3 regions of the Colwellia sp. MB3u-4 genome follow, and region 3 is predicted to be linked to each of the others. Evidence: predicted binding sites of a transcription regulator. Region 3 holds the regulator's gene; each other region holds the start of a gene.
The links. Region 3 encodes FNR, which switches genes on or off when oxygen is low (the NO sensors DNR and NnrR bind a similar motif). Its sites were predicted from a motif close to TTGATCTAGATCAA; they were not measured.
Positions count from the first base shown of each region.

Region 1: a site for FNR is predicted at 3,602-3,615, ahead of H4J61_RS02740 (DUF3149 domain-containing protein). Genes of this name have one in related genera too.
Region 2: a site for FNR is predicted at 2,363-2,376, ahead of ccmA (cytochrome c biogenesis heme-transporting ATPase CcmA). Genes of this name have one in related genera too.

Region 1 covers NZ_JACGVE010000065.1:25,537-31,110, forward strand. The annotation lists gene H4J61_RS02725 (YheV family putative zinc ribbon protein) at 208-402, opposite strand; gene H4J61_RS02730 (ATP-binding cassette domain-containing protein) at 534-2,435, shown strand; gene H4J61_RS02735 (tetratricopeptide repeat protein) at 2,534-3,271, shown strand; gene H4J61_RS02740 (DUF3149 domain-containing protein) at 3,689-3,820, shown strand; gene H4J61_RS02745 (hydrolase) at 4,004-4,975, shown strand; gene H4J61_RS02750 (YheU family protein) at 4,972-5,208, shown strand; gene H4J61_RS02755 (YceI family protein) at 5,367-5,574, opposite strand, start outside.
Region 2 covers NZ_JACGVE010000068.1:215,418-220,991, reverse strand. The annotation lists gene hemH (ferrochelatase) at 495-1,511, opposite strand; gene H4J61_RS04655 (glutathione peroxidase) at 1,520-2,098, opposite strand; gene ccmA (cytochrome c biogenesis heme-transporting ATPase CcmA) at 2,458-3,129, shown strand; gene ccmB (heme exporter protein CcmB) at 3,141-3,824, shown strand; gene H4J61_RS04640 (heme ABC transporter permease) at 3,829-4,584, shown strand; gene ccmD (heme exporter protein CcmD) at 4,574-4,807, shown strand; gene ccmE (cytochrome c maturation protein CcmE) at 4,819-5,331, shown strand; gene H4J61_RS04625 (TetR/AcrR family transcriptional regulator) at 5,521-5,574, opposite strand, start outside.
Region 3 covers NZ_JACGVE010000079.1:602,860-608,433, reverse strand. The annotation lists gene H4J61_RS12055 (heavy metal translocating P-type ATPase) at 1-2,138, shown strand, start outside; gene ccoS (cbb3-type cytochrome oxidase assembly protein CcoS) at 2,135-2,380, shown strand; gene H4J61_RS12045 (sulfite exporter TauE/SafE family protein) at 2,384-3,046, shown strand; gene fnr (fumarate/nitrate reduction transcriptional regulator Fnr) at 3,125-3,844, shown strand; gene uspE (universal stress protein UspE) at 4,018-4,950, shown strand; gene H4J61_RS12030 (glucosaminidase domain-containing protein) at 5,317-5,574, opposite strand, start outside.

The sequences.
Region 1 (5,574 bases), on a different contig from region 3:
ATAATACCAAATTCAGCACTAACGGCTATCTTTACTTCTGCCTTATTTACTTCTGACTCGCTACAAATCAAACTTAACGCCTAGTCGCTTTGGTAAAATATCAAAACCAGACAAAAGTATGGCTTAACAGTACCGGTCAATTAAGCGCTACAACTGAACACAGCCCCAGGCTAAACAAGATTTGATTTTTGTTTAATATTCAAGTCATTAATCTGGTTTAAAAATACCAATGACCTGCTCTTTTGGTCTGACGTCTTGTGCAACATGCTCTTCAGGTTGCGCCATTTGATGACCACAATTTACACAGGTGACTGTCTCAACACTATTTTCTTTCGTTAGCGCCATGGTATCGATTGCCTTACATTTTGGACAGGTTGCTCCTGCTATAAATCGTCTTTTCACTTATCTACTCAATTTTATGGAATTTTTTCACAGATTTTAGCAAGATATCTGCCTAGGATTTCTATTTTACCTTGAACTACCCCCTAAGGAAAAGCGACAATAGTGTTCTGCATTAAAATGAGTAACGATAAATGATCATAGCCACAGATTTAAGTTTAGCCCGAGGCGCAAAATACCTCATAAAATCATCAAGTTTTACTATACATCCAAATCATAAAGTTGGACTTGTTGGGGCGAATGGCTGTGGAAAATCTTCTTTGTTCGCCAGCTTACTGGGCACACTACCATCAGATGTGGGCAACCTTTCTATGCCCTCAAGCTGGAAAATTGCTACCGTTAAACAGGAAACGCCCGCGTTAGACCGCTCAGCTCTAGACTATGTTATGGATGGAGATGTTGAATATCGTGAGCTAGAGGCGAAATTAGAACAAGCGCGCGAAGACGACAATGGCACGCTTGAAGCCACTATTATCAACCAAATTGACGCGGTCAATGGCTACAGTTTACCGGCACGAGCGGGAGAATTATTACACGGTTTAGGTTTTGTACAAGAGCAACTAGTTAACCCAGTTAAATCATTTTCTGGTGGTTGGAGAATGCGCTTAAACTTAGCTCAAGCCTTGATCAGCCGTGCCGATTTATTATTACTGGATGAACCCACCAACCATTTAGATTTAGATGCCGTGATTTGGCTGCAACGTTGGTTAAAAAGATTCACCGGTACTTTAGTGCTGATCTCACATGATCGTGATTTTCTTGATGATGTGATTGGCCAAATTTTGCATATTGAGCATCAAACCGCGAAATTATATTCGGGCAATTATAGTGCTTTTGAGCGCCAACGTGCCGAACACCTTGCACAGCAAGATGCGCAATATCAGAAACAACAAAAAGAAGTTGCTCACTTAACCTCTTTTGTTGACCGCTTTCGCGCTAAAGCCAGTAAAGCAAAACAAGCACAAAGTCGTTTAAAACGACTGCAAAAATTACCTGATTTGGCGCCAGCACATGTAGACAGTCAATTTACTTTCAGCTTTGAGCATCCCGAAACCCTGCCTTATCCGTTACTGGCACTAAAAGAGAGCCAATGTGGCTATAGTGAACAAGCCATTATTTTAGAAGATGTTGCCATGACCCTAGTACCCGGAAGTCGCATTGGCTTACTCGGGCGCAACGGTGCGGGTAAATCAACATTAATAAAATCACTGGCGGGAGATTTAGCCCTACTAAAAGGTGAGCGTTATTGTGCGCAAGATTTAAAAGTGGGCTATTTTTCACAGCACCAACTTGAGCAACTCCACTTATCCAGTAGTGCCATTGAGCATATTACACGGGCAAAGGCCGATATAACCGAATTACAAGCACGGTCATTTCTAGGCCGCTTTGGCTTTAGTGGTGACCAAGCACTAGATAAAGTCGGCACTATGTCTGGTGGCGAAAAAGCGCGCTTAGTATTAGCGCTTATTGTCCTAGAAAAACCACAACTGCTACTGTTAGATGAGCCAACCAACCATCTTGATTTAGAAATGCGTCAAGCATTGGTGTTAGCTCTGCAAGACTTTGAGGGCGCAATCATTCTTATTGCCCATGACCGATATTTATTAGAGTCGTGTGTCGATGAATTTTACTTAGTGGCTAACGGCCACGTGACTGACTTTGATGGTGACATTGACGACTATCAACAATGGTTAAATGACGATAAAAAGCAAAGCGTTAAAGCAAATAAAATCGTTAGCGAGCCACAAGTTGATAAAAAACAACAACGCAAAGAACAAGCCGAATTACGTAAAAAAGCCTCACCACTGCGCAAACAAGCAGATAAATTTGAAAAGCTAGTACAAAAAAGCCAAGACGAGTTAACGGAAGTTGAAGCTAAGTTAGCAGACAGTGACATTTATCAAGCTGAGCATAAAGCCAAACTAACCGAACTACTGAAACGCCAAGCAAAGCTGACACAAGACTTAGAAGCCAATGAAATACAATGGCTTGACCTTGAAGAGCAAATTGAAGAGATAATGTCGCAAGCATTATAAATTTATTGCTACACTTAACACATTATGAATTACACATTACAGCAACATACTTTGTCATTGCGTTTAATGGCGACAACACCAGACTATAGGACATTAAAATGAAAAAATTGACCTTACTCGTACTTAGTATTGCCCTATTTGCTCAGAACTTTGCATACAGCGCAGATTTAGATTTAGGCATATACGATCTTAATCGTGGTGAGTTTAACGCCGCAATAGCTCAATTTGAGCCTTTAGTAGCAGAAGGATATGCACCTGCTCAATATCAAATGGGCTTAGTTTATTTAAATGGTTACGGCGTGATGAAAAATCCAACAAAAGCAGTGGAATTATTTCATTTGGCGGCGTCACAAAATTATTCAGATGCTTTGTTTGACCTTTCTTTGTTATATAGTGAGGGTGAAGTCGTTAAAAAAGATCTAAACACCGCTTATACCTTAATGGAAAAAGCGGCAAAAAAAGGCTTACCTCGCGCACAATTTAACTTAGGGGTGATGATTTATAATGGCAGCGGTGTACCACAAGATTATTTACAAGCATCGCGCTGGTATCAAAAGGCTGCTGATCAAAACTATGCACTAGCGCAATTTAACCTCGCCTTAATGTATTTTGACGGCAAAGGGGTCGCTAAAAGTACAGAGATGTCGTATATCTGGAATATTATTGCCGCTAGAAATGGCTATCGTATAGCAGAAAAAAGTCGCGATATGGACGAGCATAAGTTAACGGTAGAAGAAATTAAAATCAGCCGTGAAAAAGCCGATACTCTTCAGCGCAACATAATACAACAAAGAGAGCTGAAATTAAGGCAAGCGCTAATAGAGCAAAACCGTTAGGCGAAAAAATTCGTCTGTATTAGCCAGTTAACAATAACCTATTGTTGACCGGCTGCAATAAAAAAATAAACCCGCAACAAACGTTAGCGGGTTTATTTTTGCCTTTCAGTCAGTTATTTATCTAACGGTCTATTTGATGATAAAAATAAGTAACCTCAGCGATAGAAAGGTTAAGCTCTAACCTGCTTGTTTCTTACTATTCATAAAAAACCATACCTAAAATCAATACCTGAAGTCCGTACCTAAAATCAATACCTAAAATCGATACCTAAAGTCAATGCTAGCCTCCATTTCCAGCCATCATATTCACAGCATACAATGGCAATGAATGTGATCTAAATCAATAAGTAGTACTGAGTTATTATTTACAATAGTTATCTAATATTTTTACTATTTTGATGTTTTTTGGAGTCAGTTATGAACGTTTTAAATATGCTAATCAACGACCCTGTTGTGCTTTATTCTTTTATTGGCTTAGCGGTTTTACTGGGTATATGTGGCTTTTATGTCTATTATTTTTTAAAGCATATTAGTGAAGATGAAAAGTAAATCTAGCAAGAGTACAGTCAAGGTATATAGATTCAACATATAACAAGATCAATGCTATCGGCTCAGCCTTGGTTTTTTACTCTGCGCTAAGCTTAATAAGCTTGTACATTGATGGCTAAACATTGGGCATCCACAGTGTTTTAACGTACAATAATTTTTTGCATTACACACTATTACCACGTTATGTTTACCAAAAGTTCTTTCAGCCCTGCTTGGTGGCTTAAAAACCCTCACTGCCAAACCATTGCCGCTAAGTTTTTTAGGCGTGGTCACACCATTAACACCACAAATGAGACGTTAGAGTTACCCGATGGTGACTTTGTAGATTTGGCGTGGACCGAAAAAGTTAGCCCTTCGTGCTCTCGGCCCATTGTCGCCGTATTACATGGCTTAGAAGGTTCAAAAAACAGTCATTATGCTAAAGGCATGTTATCTGCAATTAAAGCGCAAGGTTGGATAGGTGTTTTAATGCATTTTCGCGGTTGCAGTGGCCGACCCAATCGTATGGCAAAGTCTTATCATAGTGGTCAAACTTGTGATGTTGACTACTTTAGTCAATATCTTGCTGATACTTATCCTACCGCAAAAAAAGCGATTATAGGCTTTTCATTGGGGGGGAATGTATTAACCAAATATTTGGCAGAACAAAAACAAAATATCTATCAAGCCGCCGGTGTAATTTGTGCTCCACTTGACCTATCAAGTTGCTGCGACAGAATTAATCAAGGCTTTTCGCGCGTTTATCAAAAGTACCTAGTTGATATGCTTAGAGCCAGCACCATTGAAAAAATAAATGCAGATTTACTCAATAATATAGACAGAAACCATTTAGACAAGGTTCGCTCTATTCGAGAGTTTGATCAAATGATCACCGCCCCAGTTAATGGCTTTCGCGATGCCAATCACTATTATCAACAAGCAAGCGGTCGAGATGTACTTCAACAGATAACCACACCATGCTTAATCATTCACGCGAGCGATGACCCCTTTTTATGCCATGAAAACACCACCGCTATTGGTGTTCTACCAGAGCAATTAACCTTTGAAATTAGTGCTCATGGTGGCCATGTTGGCTTCATTACCGGTAAAAATCCACTTAAGCCACAATTTTGGCTTGAGCAGCGTATACCTGAATTTTTCACGAGATATTTATGATCATTCCATTAGAACAATTATCAACCGAGACTTTAAACGCCATTATTGAGAACTTTGTCCTTCGAGAAGGTACTGAGTATGGTAGTGAAGATGTATCACTCAGTGATAAAATCACCCAAGTGCGTCAGCAATTAACCCAAGGCTCTGCCCTATTAGTCTACTCAGAACTACATGAGACAGTTAATATTTTACCGACAGATCAATTGGTTGAAGACAGTGACGAAAGCGCTTAAAACAAAATGTACCTACATTTTATTGCAATGAAAAAGGCACTGATTAAGTGCCTTTGATAAAGAGTAATGCTGTGTCAACTTAACGAATGTTGCACTTAGCCAAGTGTAGACTTAACGAACTTTAAACTTAACGACCTTTAAACTTAACGACCTTTAATTTAACGAGTAAAGGTAACTGAAAAACTTACCGGCACGACATAATCAATACTCGGTAGAGATGCTAACTCTTTAAGTTTATTAATGCCCGCAACGACACTAAAAGCATCCGCTTTAATAAAAAATGGCTTTATCGTGTTGACCAATATTTTATCTGCGCTTAGCTTAACAACACTAACATCAATAGTGACTATTTGTTGTAGGCCATGA
Region 2 (5,574 bases), on a different contig from region 3:
CTTCATAGATCGCTTTACAGATCGCTTCACAGATCACTTCACAGATCGCTTCACAGATCGCTTCACAGCATGAGTAAATCCTTGCCGATGGATTTAGCAATAGCTAACGTGTGTTATTGAGAGCACAACAGCCGTAGTGTATTTTAACCAGCACAGCTAAGTAATAACATAATGAAATGGGTGCAAGCGAGTAGAATAATGCAAGCGCATATTGACCAGCGATATTAATTAATTATTGGGATTGGAGATAACGCGAGCATAGACGGCTTAAGCCACCTCAGAATAATCGATTATTTATTTTAATGACGAAGATAAACAAGAATTTAAATAATTGCCGAAAAGTAAACGACAACTATTTAAGTTCAATAGCTAAATTCAATAGTTAAGTTCAATAGAAAAAACTACTTAAGCACAGCTGCCTAGCTGAGCAATAACCAAGCCATATGATGCTAGCAAGATAAGGCTTGTTATCTATAGCCTTTGAAGCAGAGTACTTAATTAATATGTGGTTCTATTAATTCAAGCATAACGTCAATGTGGGCATCATCATCATTTAGTGCGGGAATATAATGATATTTTTCACCTCCCGCATCAATAAATACGTCTTTGTTTTCGTGTACTAATTCTTCTAAAGTTTCTAAACAGTCGGCACTAAATGCCGGGCTAATAATCGCTACATGCTTATTGCCATCTTCAGCAAGTTTTGCCAAGGTTTCATCTGTATAAGGTTTAAGCCACTCGGCTTTACCAAAACGCGATTGAAAGGTCATAACATAATCATCTTTACTTAAGCCAAGCTCTTCAACCACTAAACGGGTGGTTTTATGACTAAAACAATAGTATGGGTCGCCCTGCTCTAAAAAATACTTTGGCATACCATGATAAGAAAAAACTAACTTATCTGGCTTACCATGTTCAGCTATATAGTTATTAATGCTGGCCGCTAATGCTTTAATGTATAAAGGTTTGTCGTGATAACCACTTTGAAAATGGATACTGGGGATCCAGCGCCATTTTTTAATTTTATTGAACACAGCATCAAAGGTTGCCCCTATAGTTGGACCCGCATATTGTGGATACAAAGGGAGAACAATAATATTGTTAACACCGTTTTTTTGAAAATTTTCTAAAGCATCACCAATCGATGGATTACCATAACGCATAGCCACATCAACCATTACGTTATCGCCATACTTTGCTGTGAGTACTTTCTCCACTTTGGCTTTTTGTTGCTTACTAATCACTAACAAAGGCGAACCTTCCTCAGTCCAAACCGTTTCATATAACTTAGCTGATTTCTTTGGCCGCACTCGAAGAATAATGCCATGTAAAATCACAAACCAAATCAAGCGAGGAATTTCCACTACTCGTGGATCAGATAAAAACTCGCCCAAATAACGCCTAAGTGCCTTTGGTGTTGGGCTATCGGGTGTGCCTAAATTAGTTAATAATACGCCCGTTTTTGTCGTGCAATCATGAATTTTTTTACTTTGGCCTGCATATCTTGACATAATTCTCTCTATAATATTTCGTTAATGGCATTGATAAAAATGTCTGAATCAGGCTTTACGCGGCTGTTGAAGTGCTTAACCGTTTTACCATCCGCACTAACTAAATACTTATAAAAATTCCATTTAGGTGCAGTGGTTTTTTCCGCTAATGCTTTAAAAATAGGATGGGCCTCACTGCCATATACATGCACAGGCGATAACATAGTAAAAGTTACGCCATAGTTTACAAAACAGATATCAGCGGTATCTTTTTCGTCATCTTCTTCTTGAAAAAAGTCATCTGAAGGAAAGCCAATAACCACTAATCCTTGCTCTTGGTATTCTTTATGCAAAGCTTCGAGCGCTGTAAATTGTGGAGTAAAACCACAATGACTAGCCGTATTGACAATTAACATTGCCTTACCCGCCGTTAACTGACAAAGATCAAGCAATTCTTTAGCATGCAATTTTTTTTCACTGTGTTGCATAAATGCTAAACATTGTGCTGAAGGGTCGATGTTAATGTTTTTAGTGATATCGACTTCGGCCTGCGCTTTAACGGTAAAGCTTGTTAAAGCAATAATGCTAATCAACAATAAATTTTTCATGAGCTTCCTTCTTAAGGCTATTTCTGCCGACATATTATCGTAATTATCTCAGCAAAGGAATTATCCGTGCTGATGATAATGTGCTATGTATTGTATCCGCTATTATACGAATTGGAGCAATAAATTGATCACTTATTAAAAATTAAATAGCCTTATTAACAAAGCGGTGCGGAAAAACTGTTACTCAGCTTTATTGAACGATATAGTAGCCTGCAATGTGTTTGCAGCAATTATAATAAAACCTGAAACACGCATTACAACCTAATGACATAAATCAAAAGCTAGTCGGTTAATTAGGTTATTATCATCTCAATAGTGCCATGACCCCATGCCTACACGTAACAATTAAGTGAAAAAGTTTGTCCAGATTACACAGCGAAAACACAGTATTTACGCCGAACACCAATAGCTTACTAAGTGCTAGTAAATTAGCTTGTATACGTGGCGACCGCCTGTTGTTTGAAACGCTTGATATTAACATTACCGCAGGCGATATTGTGCAAGTTGAAGGGCCAAATGGTGCTGGAAAAACCAGTTTGTTGCGTATTCTTTCTGGGCTTTCTCAACCCTATGAAGGTACGGTTTATTTTCAAGATGAAAGTATTACGCAACACCGTGAAGCATTCCATCAAGATTTACTTTATTTAGGTCACTTACCCGGTGTTAAAGACGAGATGACCGCACAAGAAAATCTCGAGTTTAATCTGGCTTTACATGGCCTAAATACTGAAACAGCCGAGGCGACATTAGCAGAAGTTAACTTACTTGGCTTTGAGGATGCGCTAGCTGCTCACTTAAGTGCAGGACAGCACCGTCGAATATCTTTAGCTCGCTTATGGCAAAGCCAAGCTAAAATTTGGATTTTAGATGAACCCTTCACCGCTATTGATAAGTTAGGCGTGGAAAAATTAGAACAATTATTTTTACAACATGCTGACAACGGTGGCTGTGTGATATTAACCACTCATCAAGATCTCTCTTTACCCGCAGAGCGAGTAAAGAAAGTCACTTTAGCTTATCGTTTTTATTAGGGTCATCATTTATGACACAAGTTTCTTACCGCGCGGCCTTTGGCTTAATTGTTAAAAGAGATCTGATGATCGCTTTTCGTCATCGCGACGACATTATTAATCCTTTATTGTTCTTTGTTATTGTCGTCACGCTATTTCCGTTAGGCGTTGGCCCAGAAAGTACAACGTTATCACGCATTGCCCCAGGCATTATTTGGGTTGCGGCTTTACTCGCCACTTTGCTATCACTGGACAGATTATTTAAGTCTGATTACGCAGACGGCTCACTAGAACAAATGCTATTAAGTCCGCAGCCAATATTTATATTAGTGCTGGCTAAAATTGTTGCACATTGGTTGCTTACTGGCTTACCATTAATACTTATTGCGCCACTGCTCGCGGTATTACTGCATTTAAATGAGCACAGTTATGGTGCGCTCATGCTAACACTATTGCTGGGCACGCCGGTATTGAGCTTGCTTGGCGCTATTGGCGTTGCTTTAACCGTTGGCATTAAAAAAGGTGGGGTATTACTCAGCTTGTTGGTACTGCCGCTGTACATTCCCGTACTTATTTTTGCCACTAGCGCAATCGATACTGCGGCAATGAACTTACCTTATAACGGACAACTTGCTATAATCGCGGCAATATTTTTTGCCTCGTTAACCTTGGCCCCATTTGCTGTAAGTGCAGCGCTGAAAGTGAGTACAAATTAATATGATGTGGAAGTGGCTTCACCCTTACGCAAATCCTGAGATTAGCTATCATTTTGCGGGTAAAATATTACCTTGGTGCGCGCGCCTAGCCTTTGTTTTTTTAGCTATTGGTATTACTTGGGCCTTACTATTTGCCCCTGCTGATTATCAACAAGGTGATACCTTTAGAATTTTCTATTTACATGTACCTGCGGCGATGTTGTCTATGGGTATATACTTAGGCATGGCCATTGCGGCGTTATCTAGCTTAGTGTGGCAATTAAGACTTGCTGATGCCACAGCGGCTGCCATGGCACCTATCGGCGCGACTTTTACTTTTATCGCCCTCATTACCGGTGCGGCCTGGGGCAAGCCTATGTGGGGTACGTGGTGGATTTGGGATGCCCGACTGACATCTGAGCTGATATTATTATTTTTATACTTGGGCGTTATTGCTTTACATAATGCTTTTGAAGATAAAAATTTAGCAGGCAAAGCAGCCGGTATTCTTGCCTTAGTGGGAGTGATTAATTTACCGATTATTAAATATTCTGTCGAGTGGTGGAACACCCTGCATCAAGGGGCAACCGTGAGTAAGCTAGGCCAACCTTCGATGACTGCAGATATGTTTTGGCCATTTTTGGTTTGTTTTATTGGTTTTGCTTTTTTAGTCACAGCGTTAATCTGCTTACGTTTTCGCAGCGAAATACTCAATCGTAACAGTATGCGCCCTTGGGTACGTGAATTAGTGGCTACTGAGGAGAAAGCGCATGCAGTTTGATAGTTTCAGTGCTTTTATCGCTATGGGCGGCTATGGATTTTATGTCTGGTTATCCTATGGCGTTAGTATGTTGGCTTTAGCCTTATTAGTGTTTTCGAGTATCACGGATCATAAAAAAATTAAGCAACAAATAGCCCAGCGTCAAAAACGCGAAGCAAAATTACGTCAAGCGGCCGAGCTACAAAACACACAACCCCGTGCTGACATCAGTCATAAAACTTAAGAGGTAACCGTATGAATCCCCGTCGTAAGAAGCGATTAACGATAGTCACGTCAATAATCATCGGCTTAGGCGTTGTTGCCGGGCTTGTTTTGTACGCGTTAAGTCAAAATATTGATTTATTCTATAAACCTTCTGAAATATATAATGGCAAACAAGATACCGGTCTTAAAGCCATTAACGGCCAACGCTTACGTATTGGTGGTTTAGTGGTGCCAGGCAGTGTGCATCGTAATAGCGAAAGCTTAAAAGTAAGCTTTAAACTCGCTGATATGAGAATGCCGATTAGCTTCTCTGAGACTGATCCAACCGTTACGGTAAGCTATGACGGTATTTTGCCTGACTTGTTTCGTGAAGGACAAGGTATTGTCGCTAATGGTATTTTAGTCAATGGTAATGTCATTGAAGCGAGCGAAGTATTAGCAAAGCATGATGAAAATTATATGCCTAGAGAGCTGCTTGACGATGCGACTGAAAAGCCGGTTAACTCCAGTTATAGCAAGAATCTGTTAGAAACAACTTACTAGCCCAAACAAACGCAGAACGACAAAGAAAGCGAACTCACTCTAGGTTCGCTTTCTTTTTTGATAAACACTATTATTTTCACCTACTTACTTTCACTACTGGCTTTCCCGACTTACTTTCGCTACTGACTTTGCCAGTACTATTAGCCATGTAAATACCTATACGATAAATTTAACAGTAGTCGTTAAAAACTAAAGCGAATAGCCCTTAGTGAACATGGCAATACTCGATGTTAAATAGCGATT
Region 3 (5,574 bases):
ATGGTTTTAAAGAAACTATATTAACCATTGAAGGTATAAGTTGTTCAGCATGTGCTTGGTTAATAGAAATGCAAATCAGAAAACTCGCTGGCGTTAATAATATTAATGTTAACGCCACGACACAAAGAGCAACAGTCCAGTGGCAAGAAAACCAAGTAAAACTCAGTGAGATACTGAGTTTAATTGATAAAATTGGCTATCATGCTCTCCCCTTTAAAGCCAGTACAGCTGAAAAGGCCAATAAAAAACAAGCAAAAAACTTTATTAAACGCTTAGGCATTTCAGGCATTTTAATGATGCAAGTCATGATGATCGCGTTTGGTTTATACTTTGGTGCTTTTGCCGATATGGCTGAGTACAATGTACAGTATTTGCGCTGGGCCAGCCTTTTCTTAACCCTACCCATTGTTAGCTATGGCGCCTTTCCGTTTTATAAAAGTGCTTTTTTTGCCTTGAAAGCGCGACAACTTTCAATGGATGTACCTGTCTCTATTGCGATTAGCCTGGCTTTTCTTGCTAGCGTTTGGGCTACATTTACCCAGCAAGGTGAAGTGTATTTCGAGTCTGTTTCCATGTTTACCTTTTTATTACTGATTGGTAAATTTCTAGAGTTTAGGGCCCGCAGCCGCGCTGCTGACATCTCGGCAAATTTATTAAAATTAATGCCGATGACCGCCACTAAAATTGAACAGGGCATTGAACGCTTTATCTCAGCAACACATTTAAAAGCCGATGATATTATTTTAATAAAGCCCGGTGAAACCATACCCGCAGATTGCGAAATAATAACCGGCACTAGCCAAATCAATGAAGCCATGCTCTCTGGTGAGCAACTGCCGTTGCATAAAACAACGCTAGATAATCTTTATGCCGGTACCATAAATGGTGATGGTAATTTAACAGCAAAAGTTAGCCACAGTAACCAAGAATCATTTTTAAGCCAATTAATTCGCTTAAGTGAAAGTGCCCAAAGTCATAAACCTAAATTGGCGCAATTGTCCGATAAAATTGCCCAATATTTTGTTGCTCTTATCCTAGTTGTTGCCATTGCTACCGCAATATATTGGTCTCAACATCAACCCGCAGAAGCGTTTTGGATCACCTTATCTGTTTTAGTGGTAACTTGTCCCTGTGCTCTGTCATTAGCAACACCTACGGCATTAACCTGTGCAACCACTCGCCTTAACCGTGAAGGGATCATGATTAAATCAGCACATGTGCTAGAAACTATGCCTGAAATTGAGGTGATGGCTTTTGATAAAACCGGCACCTTAACGACGGGTGAATTTACCATTACAGCAGTCAAAACTTATGGCGCATTTGCAGATAAAAACACTCCAGATGGGCAACAACAAGTGTTGGCTATTGCGGCGGCGTTAGAAGCACACTCTGCTCACCCCCTAGCAAAAGCCTTTAGCCAGTTTCGTGATTTTAGCCAAACAGCAACTCAAGTGGTGGTTGCGCCAGGTGCTGGTATTTCTGGTGAGGTTAATAATCAGCATTACAGAATTGGTAAAAACTCATGGCTGCTCAGTAATAATGACAACAGTGCGCACAGTGCGCAGTGCGTATTAATGCAAGATGATAACTTAGTTGCTGAATTTTATTTACATGATGGTCTGCGTGAAGATGCTAAGGCATTAATTGATTTTTTACATCATGAAAACATTAAAACTGTCATGTTATCGGGTGATCATCAACAAGGCTGTGATAAATTACAAGCAAAGCTGCACCTTAATAGCGTACAAGCAGATTTGTCTGCACAAGACAAAGTCAACGCGATTAAACTACAGCAAGCCTCGCATGCTGTAGCTATGATAGGTGATGGCGTAAACGATACCCCAGTATTGGGCGCGGCGCATTTGTCCATTGCCATGGGCAGTGGCACTGATATTGCTAAAAGTGGTGCGGATGTGATATTACTGAACAATAAACTCAAAGGTGTGCAAACACTGCGACAGGTATCGTTAAATACTGCGCGAATTATAAAGCAAAATTACCTTTGGGCTTTTAGTTATAATGCCATTGTATTGCCATTAGCGGTTATGGGCTATATAGCGCCATATATGGCAGTCATTGGCATGTCGGCCAGTTCAATACTAGTGGTAAGTAATTCTTTAAGGTTATTAAAAAAATGAGTGTGATATACGTATTAATTCCCATTGCTATTTTACTTACCGCTATTGGTATTTATCTCTTTTTTTGGGCGGTAAAAACTGAGCAATTTGATGATTTAGAAAAGCAAGGCATGAGCATTTTATTTGAAGATGATCATGATAAAAAAAGCATTCATCAAAACAATAATGCTACGCCAATAACAACACAGATAGACAAAAAAAATACCTCACCAGAGCAAGCAGACGCACAGGTCAAAAAATAGTTTATGAGCCTTGATTTTTTCTCCGCATTTATCATCGGATTATTAGGCTCAGGCCATTGTATAGTGATGTGTGGTGGTATTAGCACCATGCTGACGACGGCGATTTCTGATACCTCTCGTCATAAAAAACACGCCATTATATTGGCCTATAACTTTGGTCGTATCGCCTCTTATAGTCTTATTGGCGCTCTTGTCGCATTCACCAGTTCAATGGCGACCAAAAATATCGGATTACCTGTTTCGTTGTTAAAAACTATTGCGGGTGTTTTTCTTATCTTATTAGGTTTGTATTTAGGCCAGTGGTTTATGTGGTTAAGCCGCGTCGAACATTTAGGTAAAAATATTTGGCGCTACATAGCACCACAGACTAAAAAATTTATTCCCATTAAAAACGTACAAAGTGCTTTCGCTTTAGGCGCACTATGGGGCTGGTTACCTTGTGGCTTGGTATATTCTACACTAACTTGGGCATTGGCTAGTGCCGATGCCCTTGATGGTGCCTTGATCATGTTTTTCTTTGGACTAGGCACCTTGCCTGCCTTACTTTCAGTATCACTAGGCACCATAAGTATTAAATCATTATTGAGTCATACACTATTTAGAAAGATAGCAGCCAGCTTAGTGATTTCATACGGCATCTATACTATACTTATTTTATATATATAACGTACCTGATATGGACATTATATATAAAAAGTCATGGAAAAAATCATGCGTACATCATGAAAAATTTTAAAGGATATTATGAGTTATAAATCATGCACTATTCATCAACATATTCACTGCCAAAACTGTAGTCTTAGTGAATTATGCTTACCCTTTTCTCTCAATGATAAAGAGTTAGAAACGTTAGATAATATTATCGACCGTAAGCTGCCGATCCATAAAGGTGAGCAAATATTTAACGACGGTCAACCCATGCATGCGCTATACGCCATACGTTCGGGCACATTTAAAACCTACACCATTAGTAAACACGGTGAAGAACAAATTACTGGTTTTCATTTAGCGGGTGATTTGCTTGGCTTTGATGCTATTGCCAATGCTCAACATCCAAGTTTCGCTAAAGCACTAGAAACCTCAATGGTTTGTGAGATCCCTTACAATACGCTCGATAATTTATCGAACAGCATGCCAAAATTAAAAAAACAAATTTTACGTATGATGAGTACTGAGATCCGTGAAGATCAAGAAATGCTAACATTACTTAATCGTAAAAATGCCGAGCAACGACTAGCAACATTTATCAGTACCTTAAGTATTCGTTACCATGCCCGTGGTTTATCTCCATCTGAGTTTCGTTTATCTATGACCCGCAGTGATATTGGTAACTATATTGGTTTAACGGTTGAAACCATCAGCCGTTTGCTTAACCGCTTTCATAAAAATGGTTTAATTGCCGTTGATGGTAAACTCATTACTATTTTAAGTTTTGACAAATTAAACGCATGCGCCGCACTTTAATGTCACGCTAACACCTGCTTTTCTACATTGCCTTATTAAGGTATTTCACGCTATGCTTAGCGTGAAATATTATTTATCACCGATAGCATAATAATTTGATTTAAGACAACTATTATTGCCTCAAAGTAGACTATTGTTATAACACTAGTAGACAATTGATAAAGGAATTAGCCATGGAAAAGTATCAAAAAATACTCGCGATTGTTGACCCAACAACAGAAGAGCAGAAAGCGGTAAATCGAGCGATAGAATTAGCGCGTAAAACAGGCGCTAGCATTACCGCATTTTTGACCATCTATGATTTTTCTTATGAAATGACCACCATGCTGTCAAGTGATGAGCGTGAAGCCATGCGCCAATCAGTTATTAATGATCGCACTCAATGGCTAGAGTCTTTACTCGCTGATCTTGATTTAAGCGGAATTTCTATCGATTGTCGGGTTATATGGCATAACCGTCCCTTTGAGCAAATTATTGCTCAAGTACTCGATAATGGTTATGACATTGTCATTAAAGGGACTCATCAACACGACAAATTCAAATCTGTGATATTTACGCCTACCGATTGGCATATTCTGCGCAAATGTCCTTGCCCTGTTTTACTCGTGAAAGAGCATTTGTGGCCTGATAACGGTAATATTCTTGCGGCGTTAAACATTGGTAGTGAAGAGGAAGAACATAAAGCACTTAATAACAAAATCACTGCAGAAGCTAAACAGCTGACCCAAGTCATGAAAGCTAATTTACACCTAGTTAACTCATTCCCGGGGACGCCAGTAAATATCGCCATAGAAATCCCAGAGTTTAATGCCAGTGATTATAATCGCTCGATGTTAAAACATCATCAAAAAGCGATGTTAGCACATGCAACTGCCTTTAATATTGCGCCAGAAAACACCCATATTAAAGAGGGTTTACCGGAAGATATCATTCAAAGCATAGCGGCTGAATTAGATGCAGAATTAGTCATTCTTGGTACTATTGGCCGTACCGGTTTATCGGCAGCGCTAATTGGTAACACCGCAGAGCATGTTATTGATAGGCTAAATTGTGATGTATTAGCATTAAAACCCGATGGTTACATTTCACCACTTGATGTAGATTAATATCAGCTAACATCACTAGCATCACTAGCATCACTAGCATAAAGTTGAATTGGGTCATTAAACGCCTAGTTCAACTTTTCTTGTTTAATAACTTAAACTAGATTATGCGCTGAAGTTTTAACAGCCTTTAGCCAAAAGTATATGACGATATGTCCTTAAGGTAAATAATGAAAAAAGGTTACCTTTGACAGCATAAAAATAAGGTTATCAATAAGTTAGAGGTGATTACTTTTGCTGATAAAAAACTGAAGAAGTACTACTTTTTCAAAGCAATTCAAGCGAAAATTTTTTAACCGACATGATATTTGAATTTATTTATAAATCTATTTTTATACCTAAATTAGGAATAGCACATTTACATAGCGCTTATTTATTATATAGCGCGAAGTAATGTCGATTATGGCGGATCATATCAGTTAATTCCAACACATAATCTATGCCACGTTCAGAATAACGCATTAATCCTGTTGCAAGAATTTCTGGCGCTAGCGGTTGGTTTTGATCGCGTAATTGGCCTCTAATCGATCTAAATACCGTATAGGCACCGTTAGTATTAATATTGTGCAAATAACGTGCGACACCTAAACTAATAGAGCTATAAGCGGCGACTTCATGCTTAGCGCC